Regions from separate parts of the Kitasatospora sp. NPDC001261 genome, predicted to be linked through region 1. Evidence: riboswitches for the same ligand, from Rfam matches in the RefSeq annotation. Region 1 holds a riboswitch; the other holds the start of a gene.
What was found. A riboswitch is a leader RNA that binds a small molecule or an ion and turns the genes downstream of it on or off. The one in region 1 is predicted to bind cobalamin.
Positions count from the first base shown of each region.

Region 2: it holds a riboswitch for cobalamin, as region 1 does, so the genes downstream of both, ACFY4B_RS37315 (CoA-acylating methylmalonate-semialdehyde dehydrogenase) here and ACFY4B_RS15340 (iron ABC transporter permease) in region 1, are expected to answer to the same signal.

Region 1 covers NZ_JBIAXP010000010.1:24,886-31,826, reverse strand. The annotation lists gene ACFY4B_RS15375 (ABC transporter substrate-binding protein) at 1-235, shown strand, start outside; gene ACFY4B_RS15370 (ABC transporter substrate-binding protein) at 655-1,581, shown strand; gene ACFY4B_RS15365 (amino acid ABC transporter permease) at 1,619-2,593, shown strand; gene ACFY4B_RS15360 (amino acid ABC transporter ATP-binding protein) at 2,590-3,390, shown strand; gene ACFY4B_RS15355 (CGNR zinc finger domain-containing protein) at 3,504-4,085, shown strand; gene sodX (nickel-type superoxide dismutase maturation protease) at 4,093-4,455, opposite strand; gene sodN (superoxide dismutase, Ni) at 4,732-5,127, shown strand; cobalamin riboswitch at 5,209-5,334, shown strand; gene ACFY4B_RS15340 (iron ABC transporter permease) at 5,457-6,536, shown strand; gene ACFY4B_RS15335 (ABC transporter ATP-binding protein) at 6,533-6,941, shown strand, end outside.
Region 2 covers NZ_JBIAXP010000037.1:59,388-66,328, reverse strand. The annotation lists gene ACFY4B_RS37320 (acyl-CoA dehydrogenase family protein) at 1-575, opposite strand, end outside; gene ACFY4B_RS37315 (CoA-acylating methylmalonate-semialdehyde dehydrogenase) at 584-2,083, opposite strand; cobalamin riboswitch at 2,292-2,483, opposite strand; gene ACFY4B_RS37310 (alcohol dehydrogenase catalytic domain-containing protein) at 2,610-3,653, opposite strand; tRNA gene ACFY4B_RS37305 (tRNA-Cys) at 3,771-3,841, opposite strand; gene ACFY4B_RS37300 (hypothetical protein) at 4,048-4,860, shown strand; gene ACFY4B_RS37295 (polysaccharide deacetylase family protein) at 4,868-5,527, opposite strand; gene ACFY4B_RS37290 (hypothetical protein) at 5,789-6,079, opposite strand; gene ACFY4B_RS37285 (anion permease) at 6,076-6,941, opposite strand, start outside.

The sequences.
Region 1 (6,941 bases):
GGCCGCCTACGCGGCGAAGACCACCGACGGCGGCGCCCGCTTCGAGGTGACCGGCGGGCAGTCCACCTCCAACCCGTACGGGATCGCGGTGCGCAAGGACGACGGGCCGCTGCGGGACGTGCTGGCCGGGGCGATCGACCAGCTGATCCGCAGCGGCGAGTACGACAAGATCCTGGCCAAGTGGAACGTCGGCGCCGGCGCGGCGCAGAACGCGGTGGTCAACGGGGGCATCTGAGTCGGGGGCGGCGGGCCTCCGGGGACGGCACGGACCGATCTGCATACTTATGCGCAGAGTGACAGGGGCGCGGAATAAGTCCGAATAGCGGACAGCGCGACCCCTCGTTATCCGATTTTGATCTGGATGAGGGCCACCTGACTGTCATCAGATGGCAGGATTCCCCCCATCTCGGATCGAGCCGGCCACTGGTCGAGGCCGTCCGGTCAACGTCCACCTCGGCGGAGGGTGGCGGAAGCAGTACCTCGTACAACCCCGGACGGCTCCCCCGTGCCCGGGCAACTGCACGACCCGGCCTGCACGTACGACGACGTACGGCGACACGCACCCGTACCGAGCCGCGCGGCTCGCCGTTCCGGTGCGCCGCTCCCGCGGCGCGCTCCGCCCGACCTCTCTCCCCCAGGATGGAGATCCCCCTCATGACCACCCGTACCCAGCGCAGCCGGCTCTTCGCAGCCGGTGTGGTCGCCGCCTCGGTCTCCCTGGTGCTGACCGGTTGCAGCAGCAGCAAGAGCGAGAGCAGCGGCGCCCCCAACGCCTCCGCGACCGTCAACGAGGTCAAGGCCGACCCCAAGCTGGCCGGGCTCGTCCCGGACGACGTCAAGGCCGCCGGCAAGCTCCTGGTCGGCGCCGACGCCTCGTACGCGCCGGACGAGTTCAAGGACGACAGCGGCAAGGTCATCGGCATGGACGTCGACCTGGCCAACGCCATCGCCGCCAAGCTCGGGCTGAAGGCCGAGGTCCAGGACTCCGGCTTCACCGCGATCATCCCCGGCATCCAGTCGAACAAGTTCCAGCTCGGCATGTCGTCCTTCACGGACAACAAGGAGCGCGAGCAGATCGTCGACATGGTCACCTACTTCAACTCCGGCAGCGCCGTCGCGGTGAAGAAGGGCAACCCGGAGAAGATCGACCCGAAGGACCTCTGCGGCAAGAAGGTCGCCGTCCAGACCGGCACCACCCAGGCCGACGAGATCAAGGACACCCGCGACCCGGACTGCGCCAAGGCCGGCAAGCCGGGCGTCCAGAACGGCGGCGACAAGTTCGACCTCCAGACGGACGTCACCAACGCCGTGGTCTCCGGGCGCGACCAGGCGATGATGGCCGACTCCCAGGTCGTCGACTACGCGATCAAGCAGTCCGGCGGCCAGCTGGAGAAGGTCGGCGAGACCTACGGCGTGGCCCCCTACGGCGTCGCGCTGGCCAAGGGCTCCAAGCTCACCCCGGCCGTCCAGGGGGCCGTCCAGTCGCTGATCGACGACGGCACCTACAAGCAGATCCTCGCCAAGTGGGGGGTCGAGTCCGGCGCCATCACCACCTCGACCGTCAACGGCGCCGTCAGCTGACCCTCGTCCGCTCCATCTTCTCCCCCGAGGCCACACCGTGAACTCTTTGGACAAGGGGACGGCGGAGCAGGGCCGGCCCGAGACCATCAAGGCCGTCCCCGTCCGCCACCCCGGACGCTGGGCCGGCGCCGTCGTCATCGCCGTACTCGCGGCGATGCTGGTGAGCGCCCTCTTCACCAACCCCGCTTTCAAGTGGGACATCGTCGGTCAGTACCTGTTCCACGACAGCATCATGCACGGCCTGCTGGTGACGCTGGAACTGACCGTGCTCGCCATGCTCATGGGTGTGGTCGGCGGCATCGTCCTCGCGGTGATGCGCCTGTCCCCGAACCCGCTGCTGGCCGGCGTCGCGTGGGTCTACATCTGGATCTTCCGCGGCACCCCGGTGCTGGTGCAGCTGGTGTTCTGGAACTTCCTCGGCCTGATCTGGGCCAAGCTGTCGATCGGCGTCCCGTGGGGGCCGGAGTTCTGGTCCGAGCAGACCAACGTGCTGATCCCGACCTTCGTCGCCGCGCTGCTGGGCCTCGGCCTCAACGAGGCCGCCTACATGGCGGAGATCGTCCGCGGCGGCATCCAGTCGGTGGACGAGGGCCAGACCGAGGCCGCGCACGCGCTCGGCATGAGCCGGTTCCAGACCATGCGCCGGATCGTCCTGCCGCAGGCCATGCGGGTGATCATCCCGCCGACCGGCAACGAGACCATCTCGATGCTGAAGACCACCTCGCTGGTCTCCGTGATCTCCCTGGAGGAGATCTTCCGGGCCGGCCAGGTCATCTACTCCCGGAACTACCAGAACATCCCGCTGCTGATCGTGGTCAGCCTCTGGTACCTGTTCTTCACCTCGGTGCTGACCATCGGCCAGTACTACATCGAGCGCCACTACGCCCGAGGTTCCAACCGCACCCTCCCGCCCACCCCGCTGCAGCGGCTGCGGAGGCTGTTCGCCGGGAAGCCCGCCCCCAGGACGACCGCCGACGTCGTCCCGGGGCTCGAGGGAGGTGGTCACGTATGACCGATCCGACCAAGTCCCCCGCCGGCGGCGCGTCCGGCGAGCCGATGGTCCGCGCCGAGAACGTGCACAAGTCGTACGGCCTGGTCGAGGTGCTCAAGGGCATCGACCTGGAGGTCAGGCAGGGCGAGGTGTTCTGCCTGATCGGCCCGTCCGGCTCCGGCAAGTCGACCTTCCTGCGGTGCATCAACCACCTGGAGAAGATCAACGGCGGCCGCCTCTGGGTGGACGGCGAGCTGGTCGGCTACCGGCAGAAGGGCGACCGGCTGCACGAGCTCAGGGACCGCGAGGTCGCCCTCAAGCGGCGCGACATCGGCATGGTCTTCCAGCGCTTCAACCTGTTCCCGCACATGACCGCCGTCGAGAACGTCATGGAGGCGCCGGTCCAGGTCAAGGGCGAGAGCCGGGCCGACGCCCGCGAGCGCGGGATGGCCCTGCTGGAGCGGGTCGGCCTCGCCGACAAGGCGAAGAACTACCCCTCGCAGCTCTCCGGCGGCCAGCAGCAGCGCGTGGCGATCGCCCGCGCGCTGGCCATGAAGCCCAAGCTGATGCTCTTCGACGAGCCGACCTCCGCGCTCGACCCGGAGCTGGTCGGCGACGTCCTCGACGTCATGCGCGGCCTCGCCGAGGAGGGCATGACCATGGTGGTCGTCACCCACGAGATGGGCTTCGCCCGCGAGGTCGGCGACGCGCTGGTGTTCATGGACGGCGGGGTGGTGGTCGAGTCCGGCAACCCCCGCGAGGTGCTCACCGACCCGCAGCACGAGCGCACCAGGGCCTTCCTCTCCAAGGTGCTCTGAGCCCGTACGCCCGGCGCCCGGCAGGTCACTCCTGCCGGGCGCCGTCGTTTTCCCCGCCCGGGTAATAGGCTGGAGGCAGTCAGCCCGTTACCGACCCCCCTGGAAGGACCCCTGTGGAGCTCGCCGCCTACGCCGATCTCGCCGTCCGGCTGGTGAACACCGAGGAGCCCGAGCGCGGCACCGACTCGCTGACCTCCGTGGAGGCGGTGCGCGGTCTCTTCTCCGACTCCTCGCGGGCCCGCTCGCTCGCCGACGAGTCCGACGTGCCCCGGCTGCGGGCGGTGCGGACCCGGCTGCGCGGGGTCTTCGAGGCCGCCGCCGGCGGGGACGAGATCCGCGGCGTCGACCTGCTGAACAGCCTGCTGATGGAGTACCCGGTCAGCCCGCTGATCTCCGGGCACGACTACCTGGACGACGCCGGGCGGCCGCGCTGGCACCTGCACCTGGCCGACAACTCCCCCACCGCCACCGCCCACTTCAGCGCGGTCGCCTGCATGGGCCTGGCCGTCCACCTGACCGAGCTGGGCGCCGACCGGCTCGGCATCTGCCAGGCCGCGCCCTGCCGCAACGCCTACCTGGACACCTCGACCAACCGCTCCCGCCGCTACTGCTCGGACCGCTGCGCGACCCGCGCCAACGTGGCCGCCTACCGGGCCCGCAAGCGCCTGGAGGCGGAGGCGGCGGCCCGGGCGTAGCGGCCCGCTAGACCTCCTCGACCCAGGCGCCGAGCCGGCGGGCCAGGCCCGGCACCCGGGCCAGCCGCGGGGTGAGCAGCAGCCGCTCCAGCCGGCGCCCCGGCGCCAGCCAGACCGGGCTCGGGCGCAGCCGCAGCAGCACCCGGCCGAGCACCAGCTCGTCCGGGACTGCGCCGTAGCTGCGGCTGTCGCTGTCCACCGGGCGGTTGTCGGAGAGCAGCCACCAGCCCGTGGCCCGGCGCTCGGCGGCCCGCTTCACCACCAGCAGGTCCTGCTGGAAGGGGTGCCGGAAGACCACCACCGCGCCGGGCCGGATCGGCGCGCCGTAGCGGACCAGCAGCCGGTCGCCCTCGCGCAGGGTCGGGACCATCGACGGCCCCGCCACGTCGACCAGCCCGAACGGCAGCGCGCCGCCCGGGCCGCGCTCCCCCGCCCCGGCGCCCTCCGCTCGCGTGCTCCGCGCCACGACTCCTCCTCCCGCCCCCGCTCGCGCCCCCAGTCTGCCGTACGGACCGCCGTCCGTCCGATGTCCGGATTGCGCCGGTTCCCGGTCCGTCTTTCGCCCTAGGCCCACCGCCCGATCGCGAAACCGGGAGGGCGGAAGGGTAATCTCGGGCGCGGGAAGACGATCTAAGGAAGGACTCCCATGTTCTCTCGTCTGTTTGCACCGCGCGCCACCGTCCACGCCCACTGCGACCTGCCCTGCGGCGTCTACGACCCCGCGCAGGCCAAGCTGGAGGCCGAGTCGGTCAAGGCCACCCAGGAGAAGTACCAGGCCAACGAGGACCCGCACTTCCGCGCCCGCGCCGTCATCATCAAGGAGCAGCGCGCCGAGGCCGTCAAGCACCACATCTCGGTGCTGTGGAGCGACTACTTCAAGGCCCCGCACTTCGAGAAGTACCCGCAGCTGCACCAGCTGATCAACGACACCCTGAAGGCCGCCTCGGCCGCCAAGGCGTCCACGGACCCGGCCACCGGCCAGGCCCTGCTCGACCTGATCGCCGAGGTCGACAAGATCTTCTGGGAGACCAAGCAGGCCTGAGCCTGACGCGTCGCCACCCGACCGCCCCCGTCCGCACCGCCGGACGGGGGCGGTCGTGCGTTCACGTCCGACCCGGCCCGGTAAGGGTTGCCTGCCCTGAGTGGCTGTTATGCTGCCAGGGCGTCCGAGGGGGAAGTCCGGTGCGAATCCGGCGCTGACCCGCAACGGTGAGCACGGCCCGTACCCGCCCGTACGGCCGCGCCAGCCCGATCGCCCTCGGCCGCCGACCTCCCGACAACTCGCCGCGGACTGCGAGGGGAACGGCGCCCCGGCACGCCCCCGGCCCGCGCCCGCCCCGGCGCGCTCCCGGCCCGAGGCAAGGCGCACCCGTGAACCGCGCACCCGTCAACCGTGCAGTCGGCCCGCCCGCTCGCCGAATACCCGTCGTCCCGCTCGCCGCCGGACTCGCCGCCGCCCTGCTGCTCTCCCTGGTCTGCGGGGTCGCCCTCGGCTCCTCCGGGCTCGGCCTGCCCCGGGTGCTGCGGCTCCTGGGCGCCGGGCTGACGGGCGGCCGGCTGGACGCGGACGAGGCGGCCGCGTACGCGATCGTCTGGGAGATCCGGCTGCCGCGCACCGTGCTGGCCGCCGTGGTCGGCGCCGGGCTGGCCGCCTGCGGGGTCGCCGTCCAGGCCCTGGTGCGCAACGCGCTGGCGGACCCCTTCGTGCTCGGCATCTCCTCCGGCGCGGCCGTCGGCGCCAACGCCGTGATGCTGTTCGGCGCCTTCGCCTCGCTCGGGGTGTGGGCGATCTCCGCCTCCGCCTTCGGCTCCGCGCTGGCCGCCATGACCCTGGTCTACGTCGCGGCCCGCACCGCGTACGGGCTCACCCCGCTGCGGCTGGTGCTCACCGGCACCGCGCTGTCGTACGGCTTCTCCGCCGCCACCACCCTGATGGTCTTCGCCGCCGACCGCGGCGAGGCCGCCCGGGACGTCATGATGTGGCTGCTCGGCAGCCTCGGCGGCGCCACCTGGGGCAAGGTGCCGATCGCCGCCGTCACCGTGCTGGCCGGGCTCGCCTACCTGGCCTGCACCGCCGGGCGGCTGGACGCGCTCGCGATGGGCGACGAGACCTCCGCCTCGCTCGGCGTGGACCCGGACCGGCTGCGCCGCGAGCTGTTCGTGGTGACCGCCGCCGTCACCGGCACCGTGGTCGCGGTCAGCGGGGCGATCGGCTTCGTCGGGCTGCTGATGCCGCACCTGGCGCGGATGCTGGTCGGCGCCGGGCACCGCCGGGTGCTGGTGGTCGCGCCGCTCGCCGGGGCGCTGCTGCTGGTCTGGGTGGACATCGCCTCGCGCACCCTGCTGGCGCCCGCCGAACTGCCCGTCGGGGTGTTCACCGCGGTGCTCGGCGTGCCCGCCTTCCTGGTGATGATGCGCCGCCGCGGCCAGGCCTTCGGAGGTGCCCGGTGACCGCGACGACCGACCCGGCCCCGGTGCACGCCCAGGACCTCGCCGTCGACGGCGTCTCGGTGGAGCTGGCCGGCACCCGGCTGGTCCACGAGGTGAGCCTGGCGGCCGCCGCCGGGCAGGTGGTCGGGCTGATCGGCCCCAACGGCAGCGGCAAGTCGACCCTGCTGCGCTGCGTCTACCGGGTGCTGAAGCCGGCCGGCGGCGTGGTCCGGCTGGCCGGCGACGACCTGCACGCCCTCACCGCCCGCGAGAGCGCCCGCCGGGTGGCCGCGCTGACCCAGGAGCACTCCGCCGAGTTCGACTTCACCGTCGCCGAGGTGGTCGCCATGGGCCGGCTGCCGCACCGCCGCGGCTTCGGCGCCCAAGTCGACGGGGACGAGCGGCGCTGCGCCGAGGCGCTGCGCA
Region 2 (6,941 bases), on a different contig from region 1:
GAGACGCCGGGGTCGTCCCGCTCCACCAGGAACGCGGAGACGCCCCGGGCCCCCGGGCCGCCGGTTCGGGCCATCACCACGTACACCTGCGAGGTGCCGGCGCCCGAGACGAACTGCTTGACGCCGTCCAGGACCCAGTGGTCCCCGTGCCGGCGGGCCCGGGTGGCCAGCGCGGCGGCGTCCGAGCCCGCGCCCGGCTCGGTGAGGCAGTAGCTGCCGAGCAGTTCCGTCGAGCAGAGCCCGGGCAGCAGCCGGGCGCGCTGGGCGGGACTGCCGTAGCGGTCGATCATCCAGGCGACCATGTTGTGGATCGACAGGTAGCCGGCGATGGACGGGCAGCCGGTCGCCAGTGCCTCGAAGACGAGCACGCCGTCCTGGCGGCCGAGCTCCGAGCCGCCCGCCTCCTCCCGCACGTAGACGCCGCCGAGGCCCAGGTCGGCGGCCTTGCGCAGGACGTCGACCGGGAAGTGCTTGGCCTGGTCCCACGCGACGGCGTACGGGGCGAGGTGCTCGCGGGCGAAGTCCCGGGTGGTCGCGACGATGGCGAGCTGGTCGTCGGTCAGATGGGTGTGCACGGCGCGCCTCAGCCCATCGTCGGGATGGTGAAGCTCGCGCCCTCCTTGGCCCCGGAGGGCCAGCGCGAGGTGACGGTGCGGGTGCGGGTGTAGAAGCGGATCGAGTCCGGCCCGTGCTGGTTGAGGTCGCCGAACGCGGAGCGCTTCCAGCCGCCGAAGGTGTGGTAGGCGATCGGCACCGGGATCGGCACGTTGACCCCGACCATGCCGGTGTTCACCCGCCGGGCGAAGTCCCGGGCGGTGTCGCCGTCCCGGGTGTAGATGGCCACCCCGTTGCCGAACTCGTGCTCGCTGGGCAGCCGCAGCGCCTCCTCGTAGTCGGCGGCACGCACCACGGTGAGCACCGGCCCGAAGATCTCCTCCCGGTAGATCCGCATGCCGGGCGTGACCCGGTCGAACAGCGAGGCGCCGAGGAAGTAGCCGTCCTCGTGCCCGGCCAGCCGGAAGTCCCTTCCGTCGACGACGAGTTCGGCGCCCTCCTCGACCCCGAGGTCCAGGTAGCCGCGCACCCGCGCCAGCGCGTCGGCGCCGACCAGCGGTCCGAAGTCCGCCGCCGGGTCGTCCGAGCGCCCGACCTTGAGCGCGCCGATCCGCTCGACCAGCTTCGCCACCAGGGCGTCCGCCGTCGCCTCCCCCACCGGGACGGCCACCGAGATGGCCATGCAGCGCTCCCCGGCCGAGCCGTACCCGGCGCCGATCAGCGCGTCCGCCGCCTGGTCGAGGTCGGCGTCCGGCATCACGATCAGGTGGTTCTTGGCCCCGCCGAAGCACTGCGCCCGCTTCCCGTGCGCGGCGGCGGTGGCGTACACGTACTGGGCGATCGGCGTGGAGCCGACGAAGCCGAGCGCCTGGACGCGCGGGTCCTCCAGCAGGGTGTCCACGGCCTCCTTGTCACCGTTGACGACATTGAGCACGCCCGGCGGCAGCCCGGCCTCCAGGAACAGCTCGGCCAGCCGCAGCGGCACCGAGGGGTCGCGCTCCGAGGGCTTGAGCACGAAGGCGTTCCCGCAGGCCAGCGCGGGCGCGGCCTTCCAGAGCGGGATCATCGCCGGGAAGTTGAACGGCGTGATGCCCGCGACCACGCCGAGCGGCTGGCGCATCGAGTACACGTCGATGCCCGTCCCGGCGTTGTCGCTGAACTCGCCCTTCAGCAGGTGCGGGATGCCGGCGGCGAACTCCACGACCTCCAGGCCTCGTTGGATGTCGCCGTGGGCGTCGGCCACGGTCTTGCCGTGCTCGGCGGAGAGCAGCCGGGCCAGCTCGTCCTTCTCCTGCTCGACGAGCTGGAGGAAGCGCAGCAGGACACGGGCCCGCCGCTGCGGGTTCCAGGCGGCCCACGCGGGCTGGGCCTGCTCGGCGTCGGCGATCACCGCCTCGACCTCGGCGCGGCTCGCCAGGGGCACCCTGGCCTGCACCCGGCCGGTGTTGGGGTCGTACACGTCGCCGAAGCGGCCGGAGGTGCCGGCGGTGGGCTTGCCGGCGATGAAGTGGGTCAGTTCTCGGACCATCGGTTCCTTCTCTCGACAGGGGTGGGAGAGGAGGAATGGAGGCCGCCGCCGGTCGGCGGGCGCACGGTGGCGCGCCCCTCGGCACGGGCGTACGGCGATGTGACGGTACGTCAGGACGCGGGCGCCCCGGCGGTCGTCGGCACGGGACAGCCAGGCGCGGTGGAACGGAAGCAGCCCGGAGCCATGTGTGTCGTCTCCATCCTCGTGGAAAACACGAACCACCCGCGGCCGGTATCCTGACTCCCGGATCACCGCACGCCCTCAGGCCTTCCCGGCTGGCTGCCAGTGGCCGTCATCTGCGAGGACGGACTCCCCGGTCACAGTGGCGGGACCGTGCCGGACTCACACCGGCTTCCCTGACACCGCGGACCTGCCGTCGACCATATAGTTGGACGTCCTAGTAAGTCCAGGGGTACGCGCCCGCGCCGCGCCGCCGGAGGGCCGCTCACCCCCGTCCACCTGCCCGGACACGCCGGGAGCCGGCCCCGAGGGACCGGCTCCGAGGGCCGGCTCCGATGACCGCCGCTCAGCGGCCGGTGGTGACGACCATGCGGAAGCGGGCCCGGTTGGCCGCCATCTTCTCCACCGCCGCCGCGGTCCGCTCCAGCGGCACCTCCTCGACCCAGGCCCGCACCCCCGTCTGCGCCGCGAAGCGCAGCGTGTCCTGGGTGTCGACCGCGATGCCCGAGGAGTGCGCGTAGACCTTCCGGTCGCCCTGGATCAACTGCAGGGCGCTCAGCTCCAGCGGCTCCGCCGGGAGTCCGACCATGACGAGCTCGCCCCGGCGGGTGATCCCGTCGATCGTCGCCACCACGGCGGGCGCGTTGGTGACGGTGGACAGGACCACCTTCGCACCTCCCAACTGCCGCAGGGCCTCGGCGACATCGCCCGCGGTGCTGTCGATGTAGTGGGCGGCGCCGAGCCGGAGCGCGAGCGGCCCCTTCTCCTGGCCGCGGGCGATGGCGACGGTACGGAAGCCCATCTTCTCGGCGAACTGGACGCCCAGGTGGCCGAGTCCGCCGATCCCCAGGATGGCGACGGTGTCCCCGGGCCGTGCGGCGGAGCGGCGCAGGGCGTTGAAGACCGTCACCCCCGCGCAGGCCAGCGGCGCCGCCTCGACCGCGGTGAGCTCGTCCGGGACCGCCGCCAGGGCCACGGCCGGGACGACGACGGAGTCGGCGAACCCGCCCGGATAGGCGACGCCGGGGATCTCGACCCGTGCGCAGTGCAGGCCGTCGCCCGCCCGGCACGCGTCGCAGTGCCCGCAGCTGCCGCCGTACCAGCCGACCGCGACCCGGTCGCCGACCCGCCAGCCCTCCACGCCCTCGCCGAGGGCGTCGACGCGGCCGGCGATCTCGTGCCCCGGGGTGATCGGGAAGGTGCTGCCGGGCAGCAGGCCGCCGGCGATGAGCAGGTCGGAGTGGCAGACCCCGCACGCCTCCACGGTGATCCGCACGGCTCCCGGACCGGGTTCCCGCGAGGGGACCTCGACCAGCTCGGGGGCCGCACCCGGCCCCGCGACCTGGACGGCGCGCAGCGCGGCGGCCGAGCCGCTGGGGGAGGTGGTCATGAGCGATCCCTTCGCCGGGTGATGTGCCCCGGAGCCCCAGGTGACCGCACCGCTCGTCCTGTTCCGGGCGCGCCTTTCGAGACGGATCGAAATGTCTCGAAAGAACTCGGAAGAAAAAGGTGGAGATAGGAATCGAACCCATCTGAACGGCCCTGCAAGCCGCCGCCTAGCCACTCGGCCACTCCACCCCGACAACGATGGAAACATTACACGCACATGAACACGGACCCTGACCAGAATTCCCCGGGAACGGCGATGTTTCACCCCATGGGGCTCTTAGTGCGTCTAGTGTTATTTCTTTCGACATGGCGCCGGTAGGGTCCGACGAGCCAGCGCGTAAAAGACCGGGTGCGCTAGCCTGTGCCGATATCTCCGACCCGATGGGATTTCACTGATGGCCGTTGAGGAATCACGGTTCACCCATACCGCGGAGCCGCTCTGCGGAACCGCCGCGAACCGGTGCCAGTACAAGAACCTGCCCCTGCGCGACCTTCCCCCACTCGGCGTCGTGCGCCGCGCCAGGATCGCCCGCGAGGGCCTGCGCGAGCGCCGCGCCGACGTTCCGGCGCCCGGCCGGCCCTCCCGGTTCGCCGAGGGGGACTGGGTCCGGGTGAAGGACGAGGCCGCGGTGCGCGCCACCCTCGACGACAAGGACCGCCACCGCGGCCTGTGGTTCACCGGCAGCCAGTGGTCGTTCTGCGGCGGCGTCTACCAGGTCGAGCGCATCGTGCGCCGCATGATCGACGACCACTACCGGGTGCGTCGCCTGTCCGGCACCGTCGCCCTGGCCGGCGCCACCTGCCACGGCGCCGACGGCGCCCAGGGCTGCGGGCTGGACTGCGCCCTGCTGTTCCGCGACGAATGGCTGGAGCCCGCGCCCGCGCCGGTCCCGGCCCCCCGTCCCGTCGCCCTGTGGGCGACCGTGCGCGGCCTCGCGGAGATCCGCGCGACCCTCGACCCCGACGGGCGCCTGCACGGCGTCCCCTTCCAGCCGGGGATGGAACACCACACCGGCACCCGTCACAGCGCCCTCGAACTGCGCCACCGGTCCCTCGCCTGGTGGCAACACCCCACCGGGGGGCGCTGGTTCATCCTCGACGGCCTGCGCTGCGGTGGCGAGCCGCTCGCCACCGGCTGCGACCGGCGGTGCGCCCTGCTCTGGCACGAGTCCTGGCTGCACCTGGAGCCGGCCGCCACCGCCCCCTGAGCGACCGTCAGCGCAGCCAGCGGTCGCGCACCAGCTTCGCGGTCAGGTGCAGCGGCCCGTCCCGGTCGCCGACGTAACATCGGGGAAGCGCGAACTCCCCGCCGTGGACACCGGGGCTGACCGCGCACCCGTACCCGTACCCGGTGTGCGCCACCGCCTCCACGGCGGCGCCGTCGAGCGAACCGTACGGGTAGCAGAACCCCTCGACCGACCGGCCCGTGAGATCCTCCAGCACGTGGCGGCTGTCGGCGACCTGGGCCGCCAGTTCCCGCGCCCCCAGGCCCGCCAGCCGCCGGTGCGTCAGCCCGTGCGAGCCGATCTCCACCCCCTCGGCGGCGGCCTCGCGGACCTGGGCCGCCGTCATCAGCGGCTTGCGCGGGCCCTGCTCGTCCCAGTCGTTGTACCCGCCGAGCCGGCCGGCCACCACGTAGACCGTCGCCGTGAAGTCGTACTCCGCCAGTGCGGGCAGGGCCTCCTCCACGAAGTCGCGGTATCCGTCGTCGAAGCTGAGCCCCACCTTTCCCGCGGCGGTTCCGTTCCGGTGGGAACGCATCAGCTCGCCCACCGACACCCCGCGCAGTCCGCGCGCGGACAGCCAGCGCAGCTGGCGGCGGAATCGCGCGGGGTCGACGGTGATCAGATAGGGATCCTCGGTCGCCGACGTCACCGAGTGGTACATCAACGTCCACGGGAGACGCGCCGCATCCAGGGCGAGCGCGCTTTCCGAACTATTGCGTGGTCGAACGAGTCGCATGTTCCGCTCCTGCCGTCCAGTGGCCCCGTCCGTTCAGGTGGCCCTCGGAGAAATTGCATTCTGGCAGCGTCGGGCCCGGCTTCCATTCGCGCCAGGCGACTCCGTACCATTTCACCCGGTTGCCGGAGCGGAATTCGGCGGGGCCCGCCCGGGCCGGGCCGGGGCGGCGGACCGTCAGCGGTGGTTGACGATGACGTAGATGCCCCAGCCGATCGCCGCGAGCACCAGCGCGAAGAGGAGTCCGGCCAGGGTGGAGCCGACCGGGCCTGCGGTGGGCCGGACGGCCGCCGCCTCGTCGGCCGGGCCGGACGGGGCGGACGGGTCCGACGGACTGGACGGGCCGGACGGGCCGGCCGGGTTGAGCAGGCGCAGGCCGAGGGCGAACAGCGCGGGCAGGCCGGCGCCAGTGACCAGGCCCACCACGACGATCTTCCACACCGCGTCCAGGTTGACCCAGGAGTTCACGACCTCACCTCGTCCTTGACGGGCTCCGGGGCCACCGAACCGGTCCAGGCGGCGTTGACGTTCTCCGGCGTCACGGCCGGGTAGCGGGAGGCGGCGAAGAAGGCGACCGACGCCAGCACCAGCACGGTGAAGATCACCGCCACCCCGGTCGTCCCGCCGATCCCGTTCGCGGTCCAGTAGGCCACCGCGCCGACCCCCGCCGCGGCCGGCAGGGTGAGCAGCCAGGCCGCCACCATCCGGCGGGCGAGCTGCCAGCGCACCACGGCACCGCTCCGCCCGATCCCCGAGCCCAGGATCGACCCGGTGGCCACGTGGGTGGTGGAGAGCGAGTAGCCGAAGTCGGTGGAGCAGAGGATCACCGCGGCCGAGGCCGACTCGGCGGCCATCCCCTGCGGCGGCTCGATCTCCACCAGCCCCTTGCCCAGCGCGCGGATCACCCGCCAGCCGCCGATGTAGGTGCCCAGGGCGATCGCGAGCGCGCAGGAGACGATCACCCAGTCGGGCGCCTTCGCCCCGGCCTGAAGGGTGCCGTTGGCGATCAGGGCCAGGGTGATGGCGCCCATGGTCTTCTGCGCGTCGTTGGTGCCGTGGGCGAGCGACACCATGGAGGCCGAGCCGATCTGGCCGAGCCGGAACCCGCGTCCGCGCGGGCCCTCGGGCACGTCCCGGGTGAGGCGGTAGACCAGGAGGGTGCCGACCACCGCCACCCCGCCGGCGATGAACGGCGACAGCGCCGCGGGCACGATCACCTTGGAGACCAGCCCCTGCCACTTGACGGCCGAGGTCCCGGCCGCCGCCACCGTCGCCCCGACCACCCCGCCGATCAGCGCGTGCGAGGAGCTGGAGGGGATCCCGAGGAACC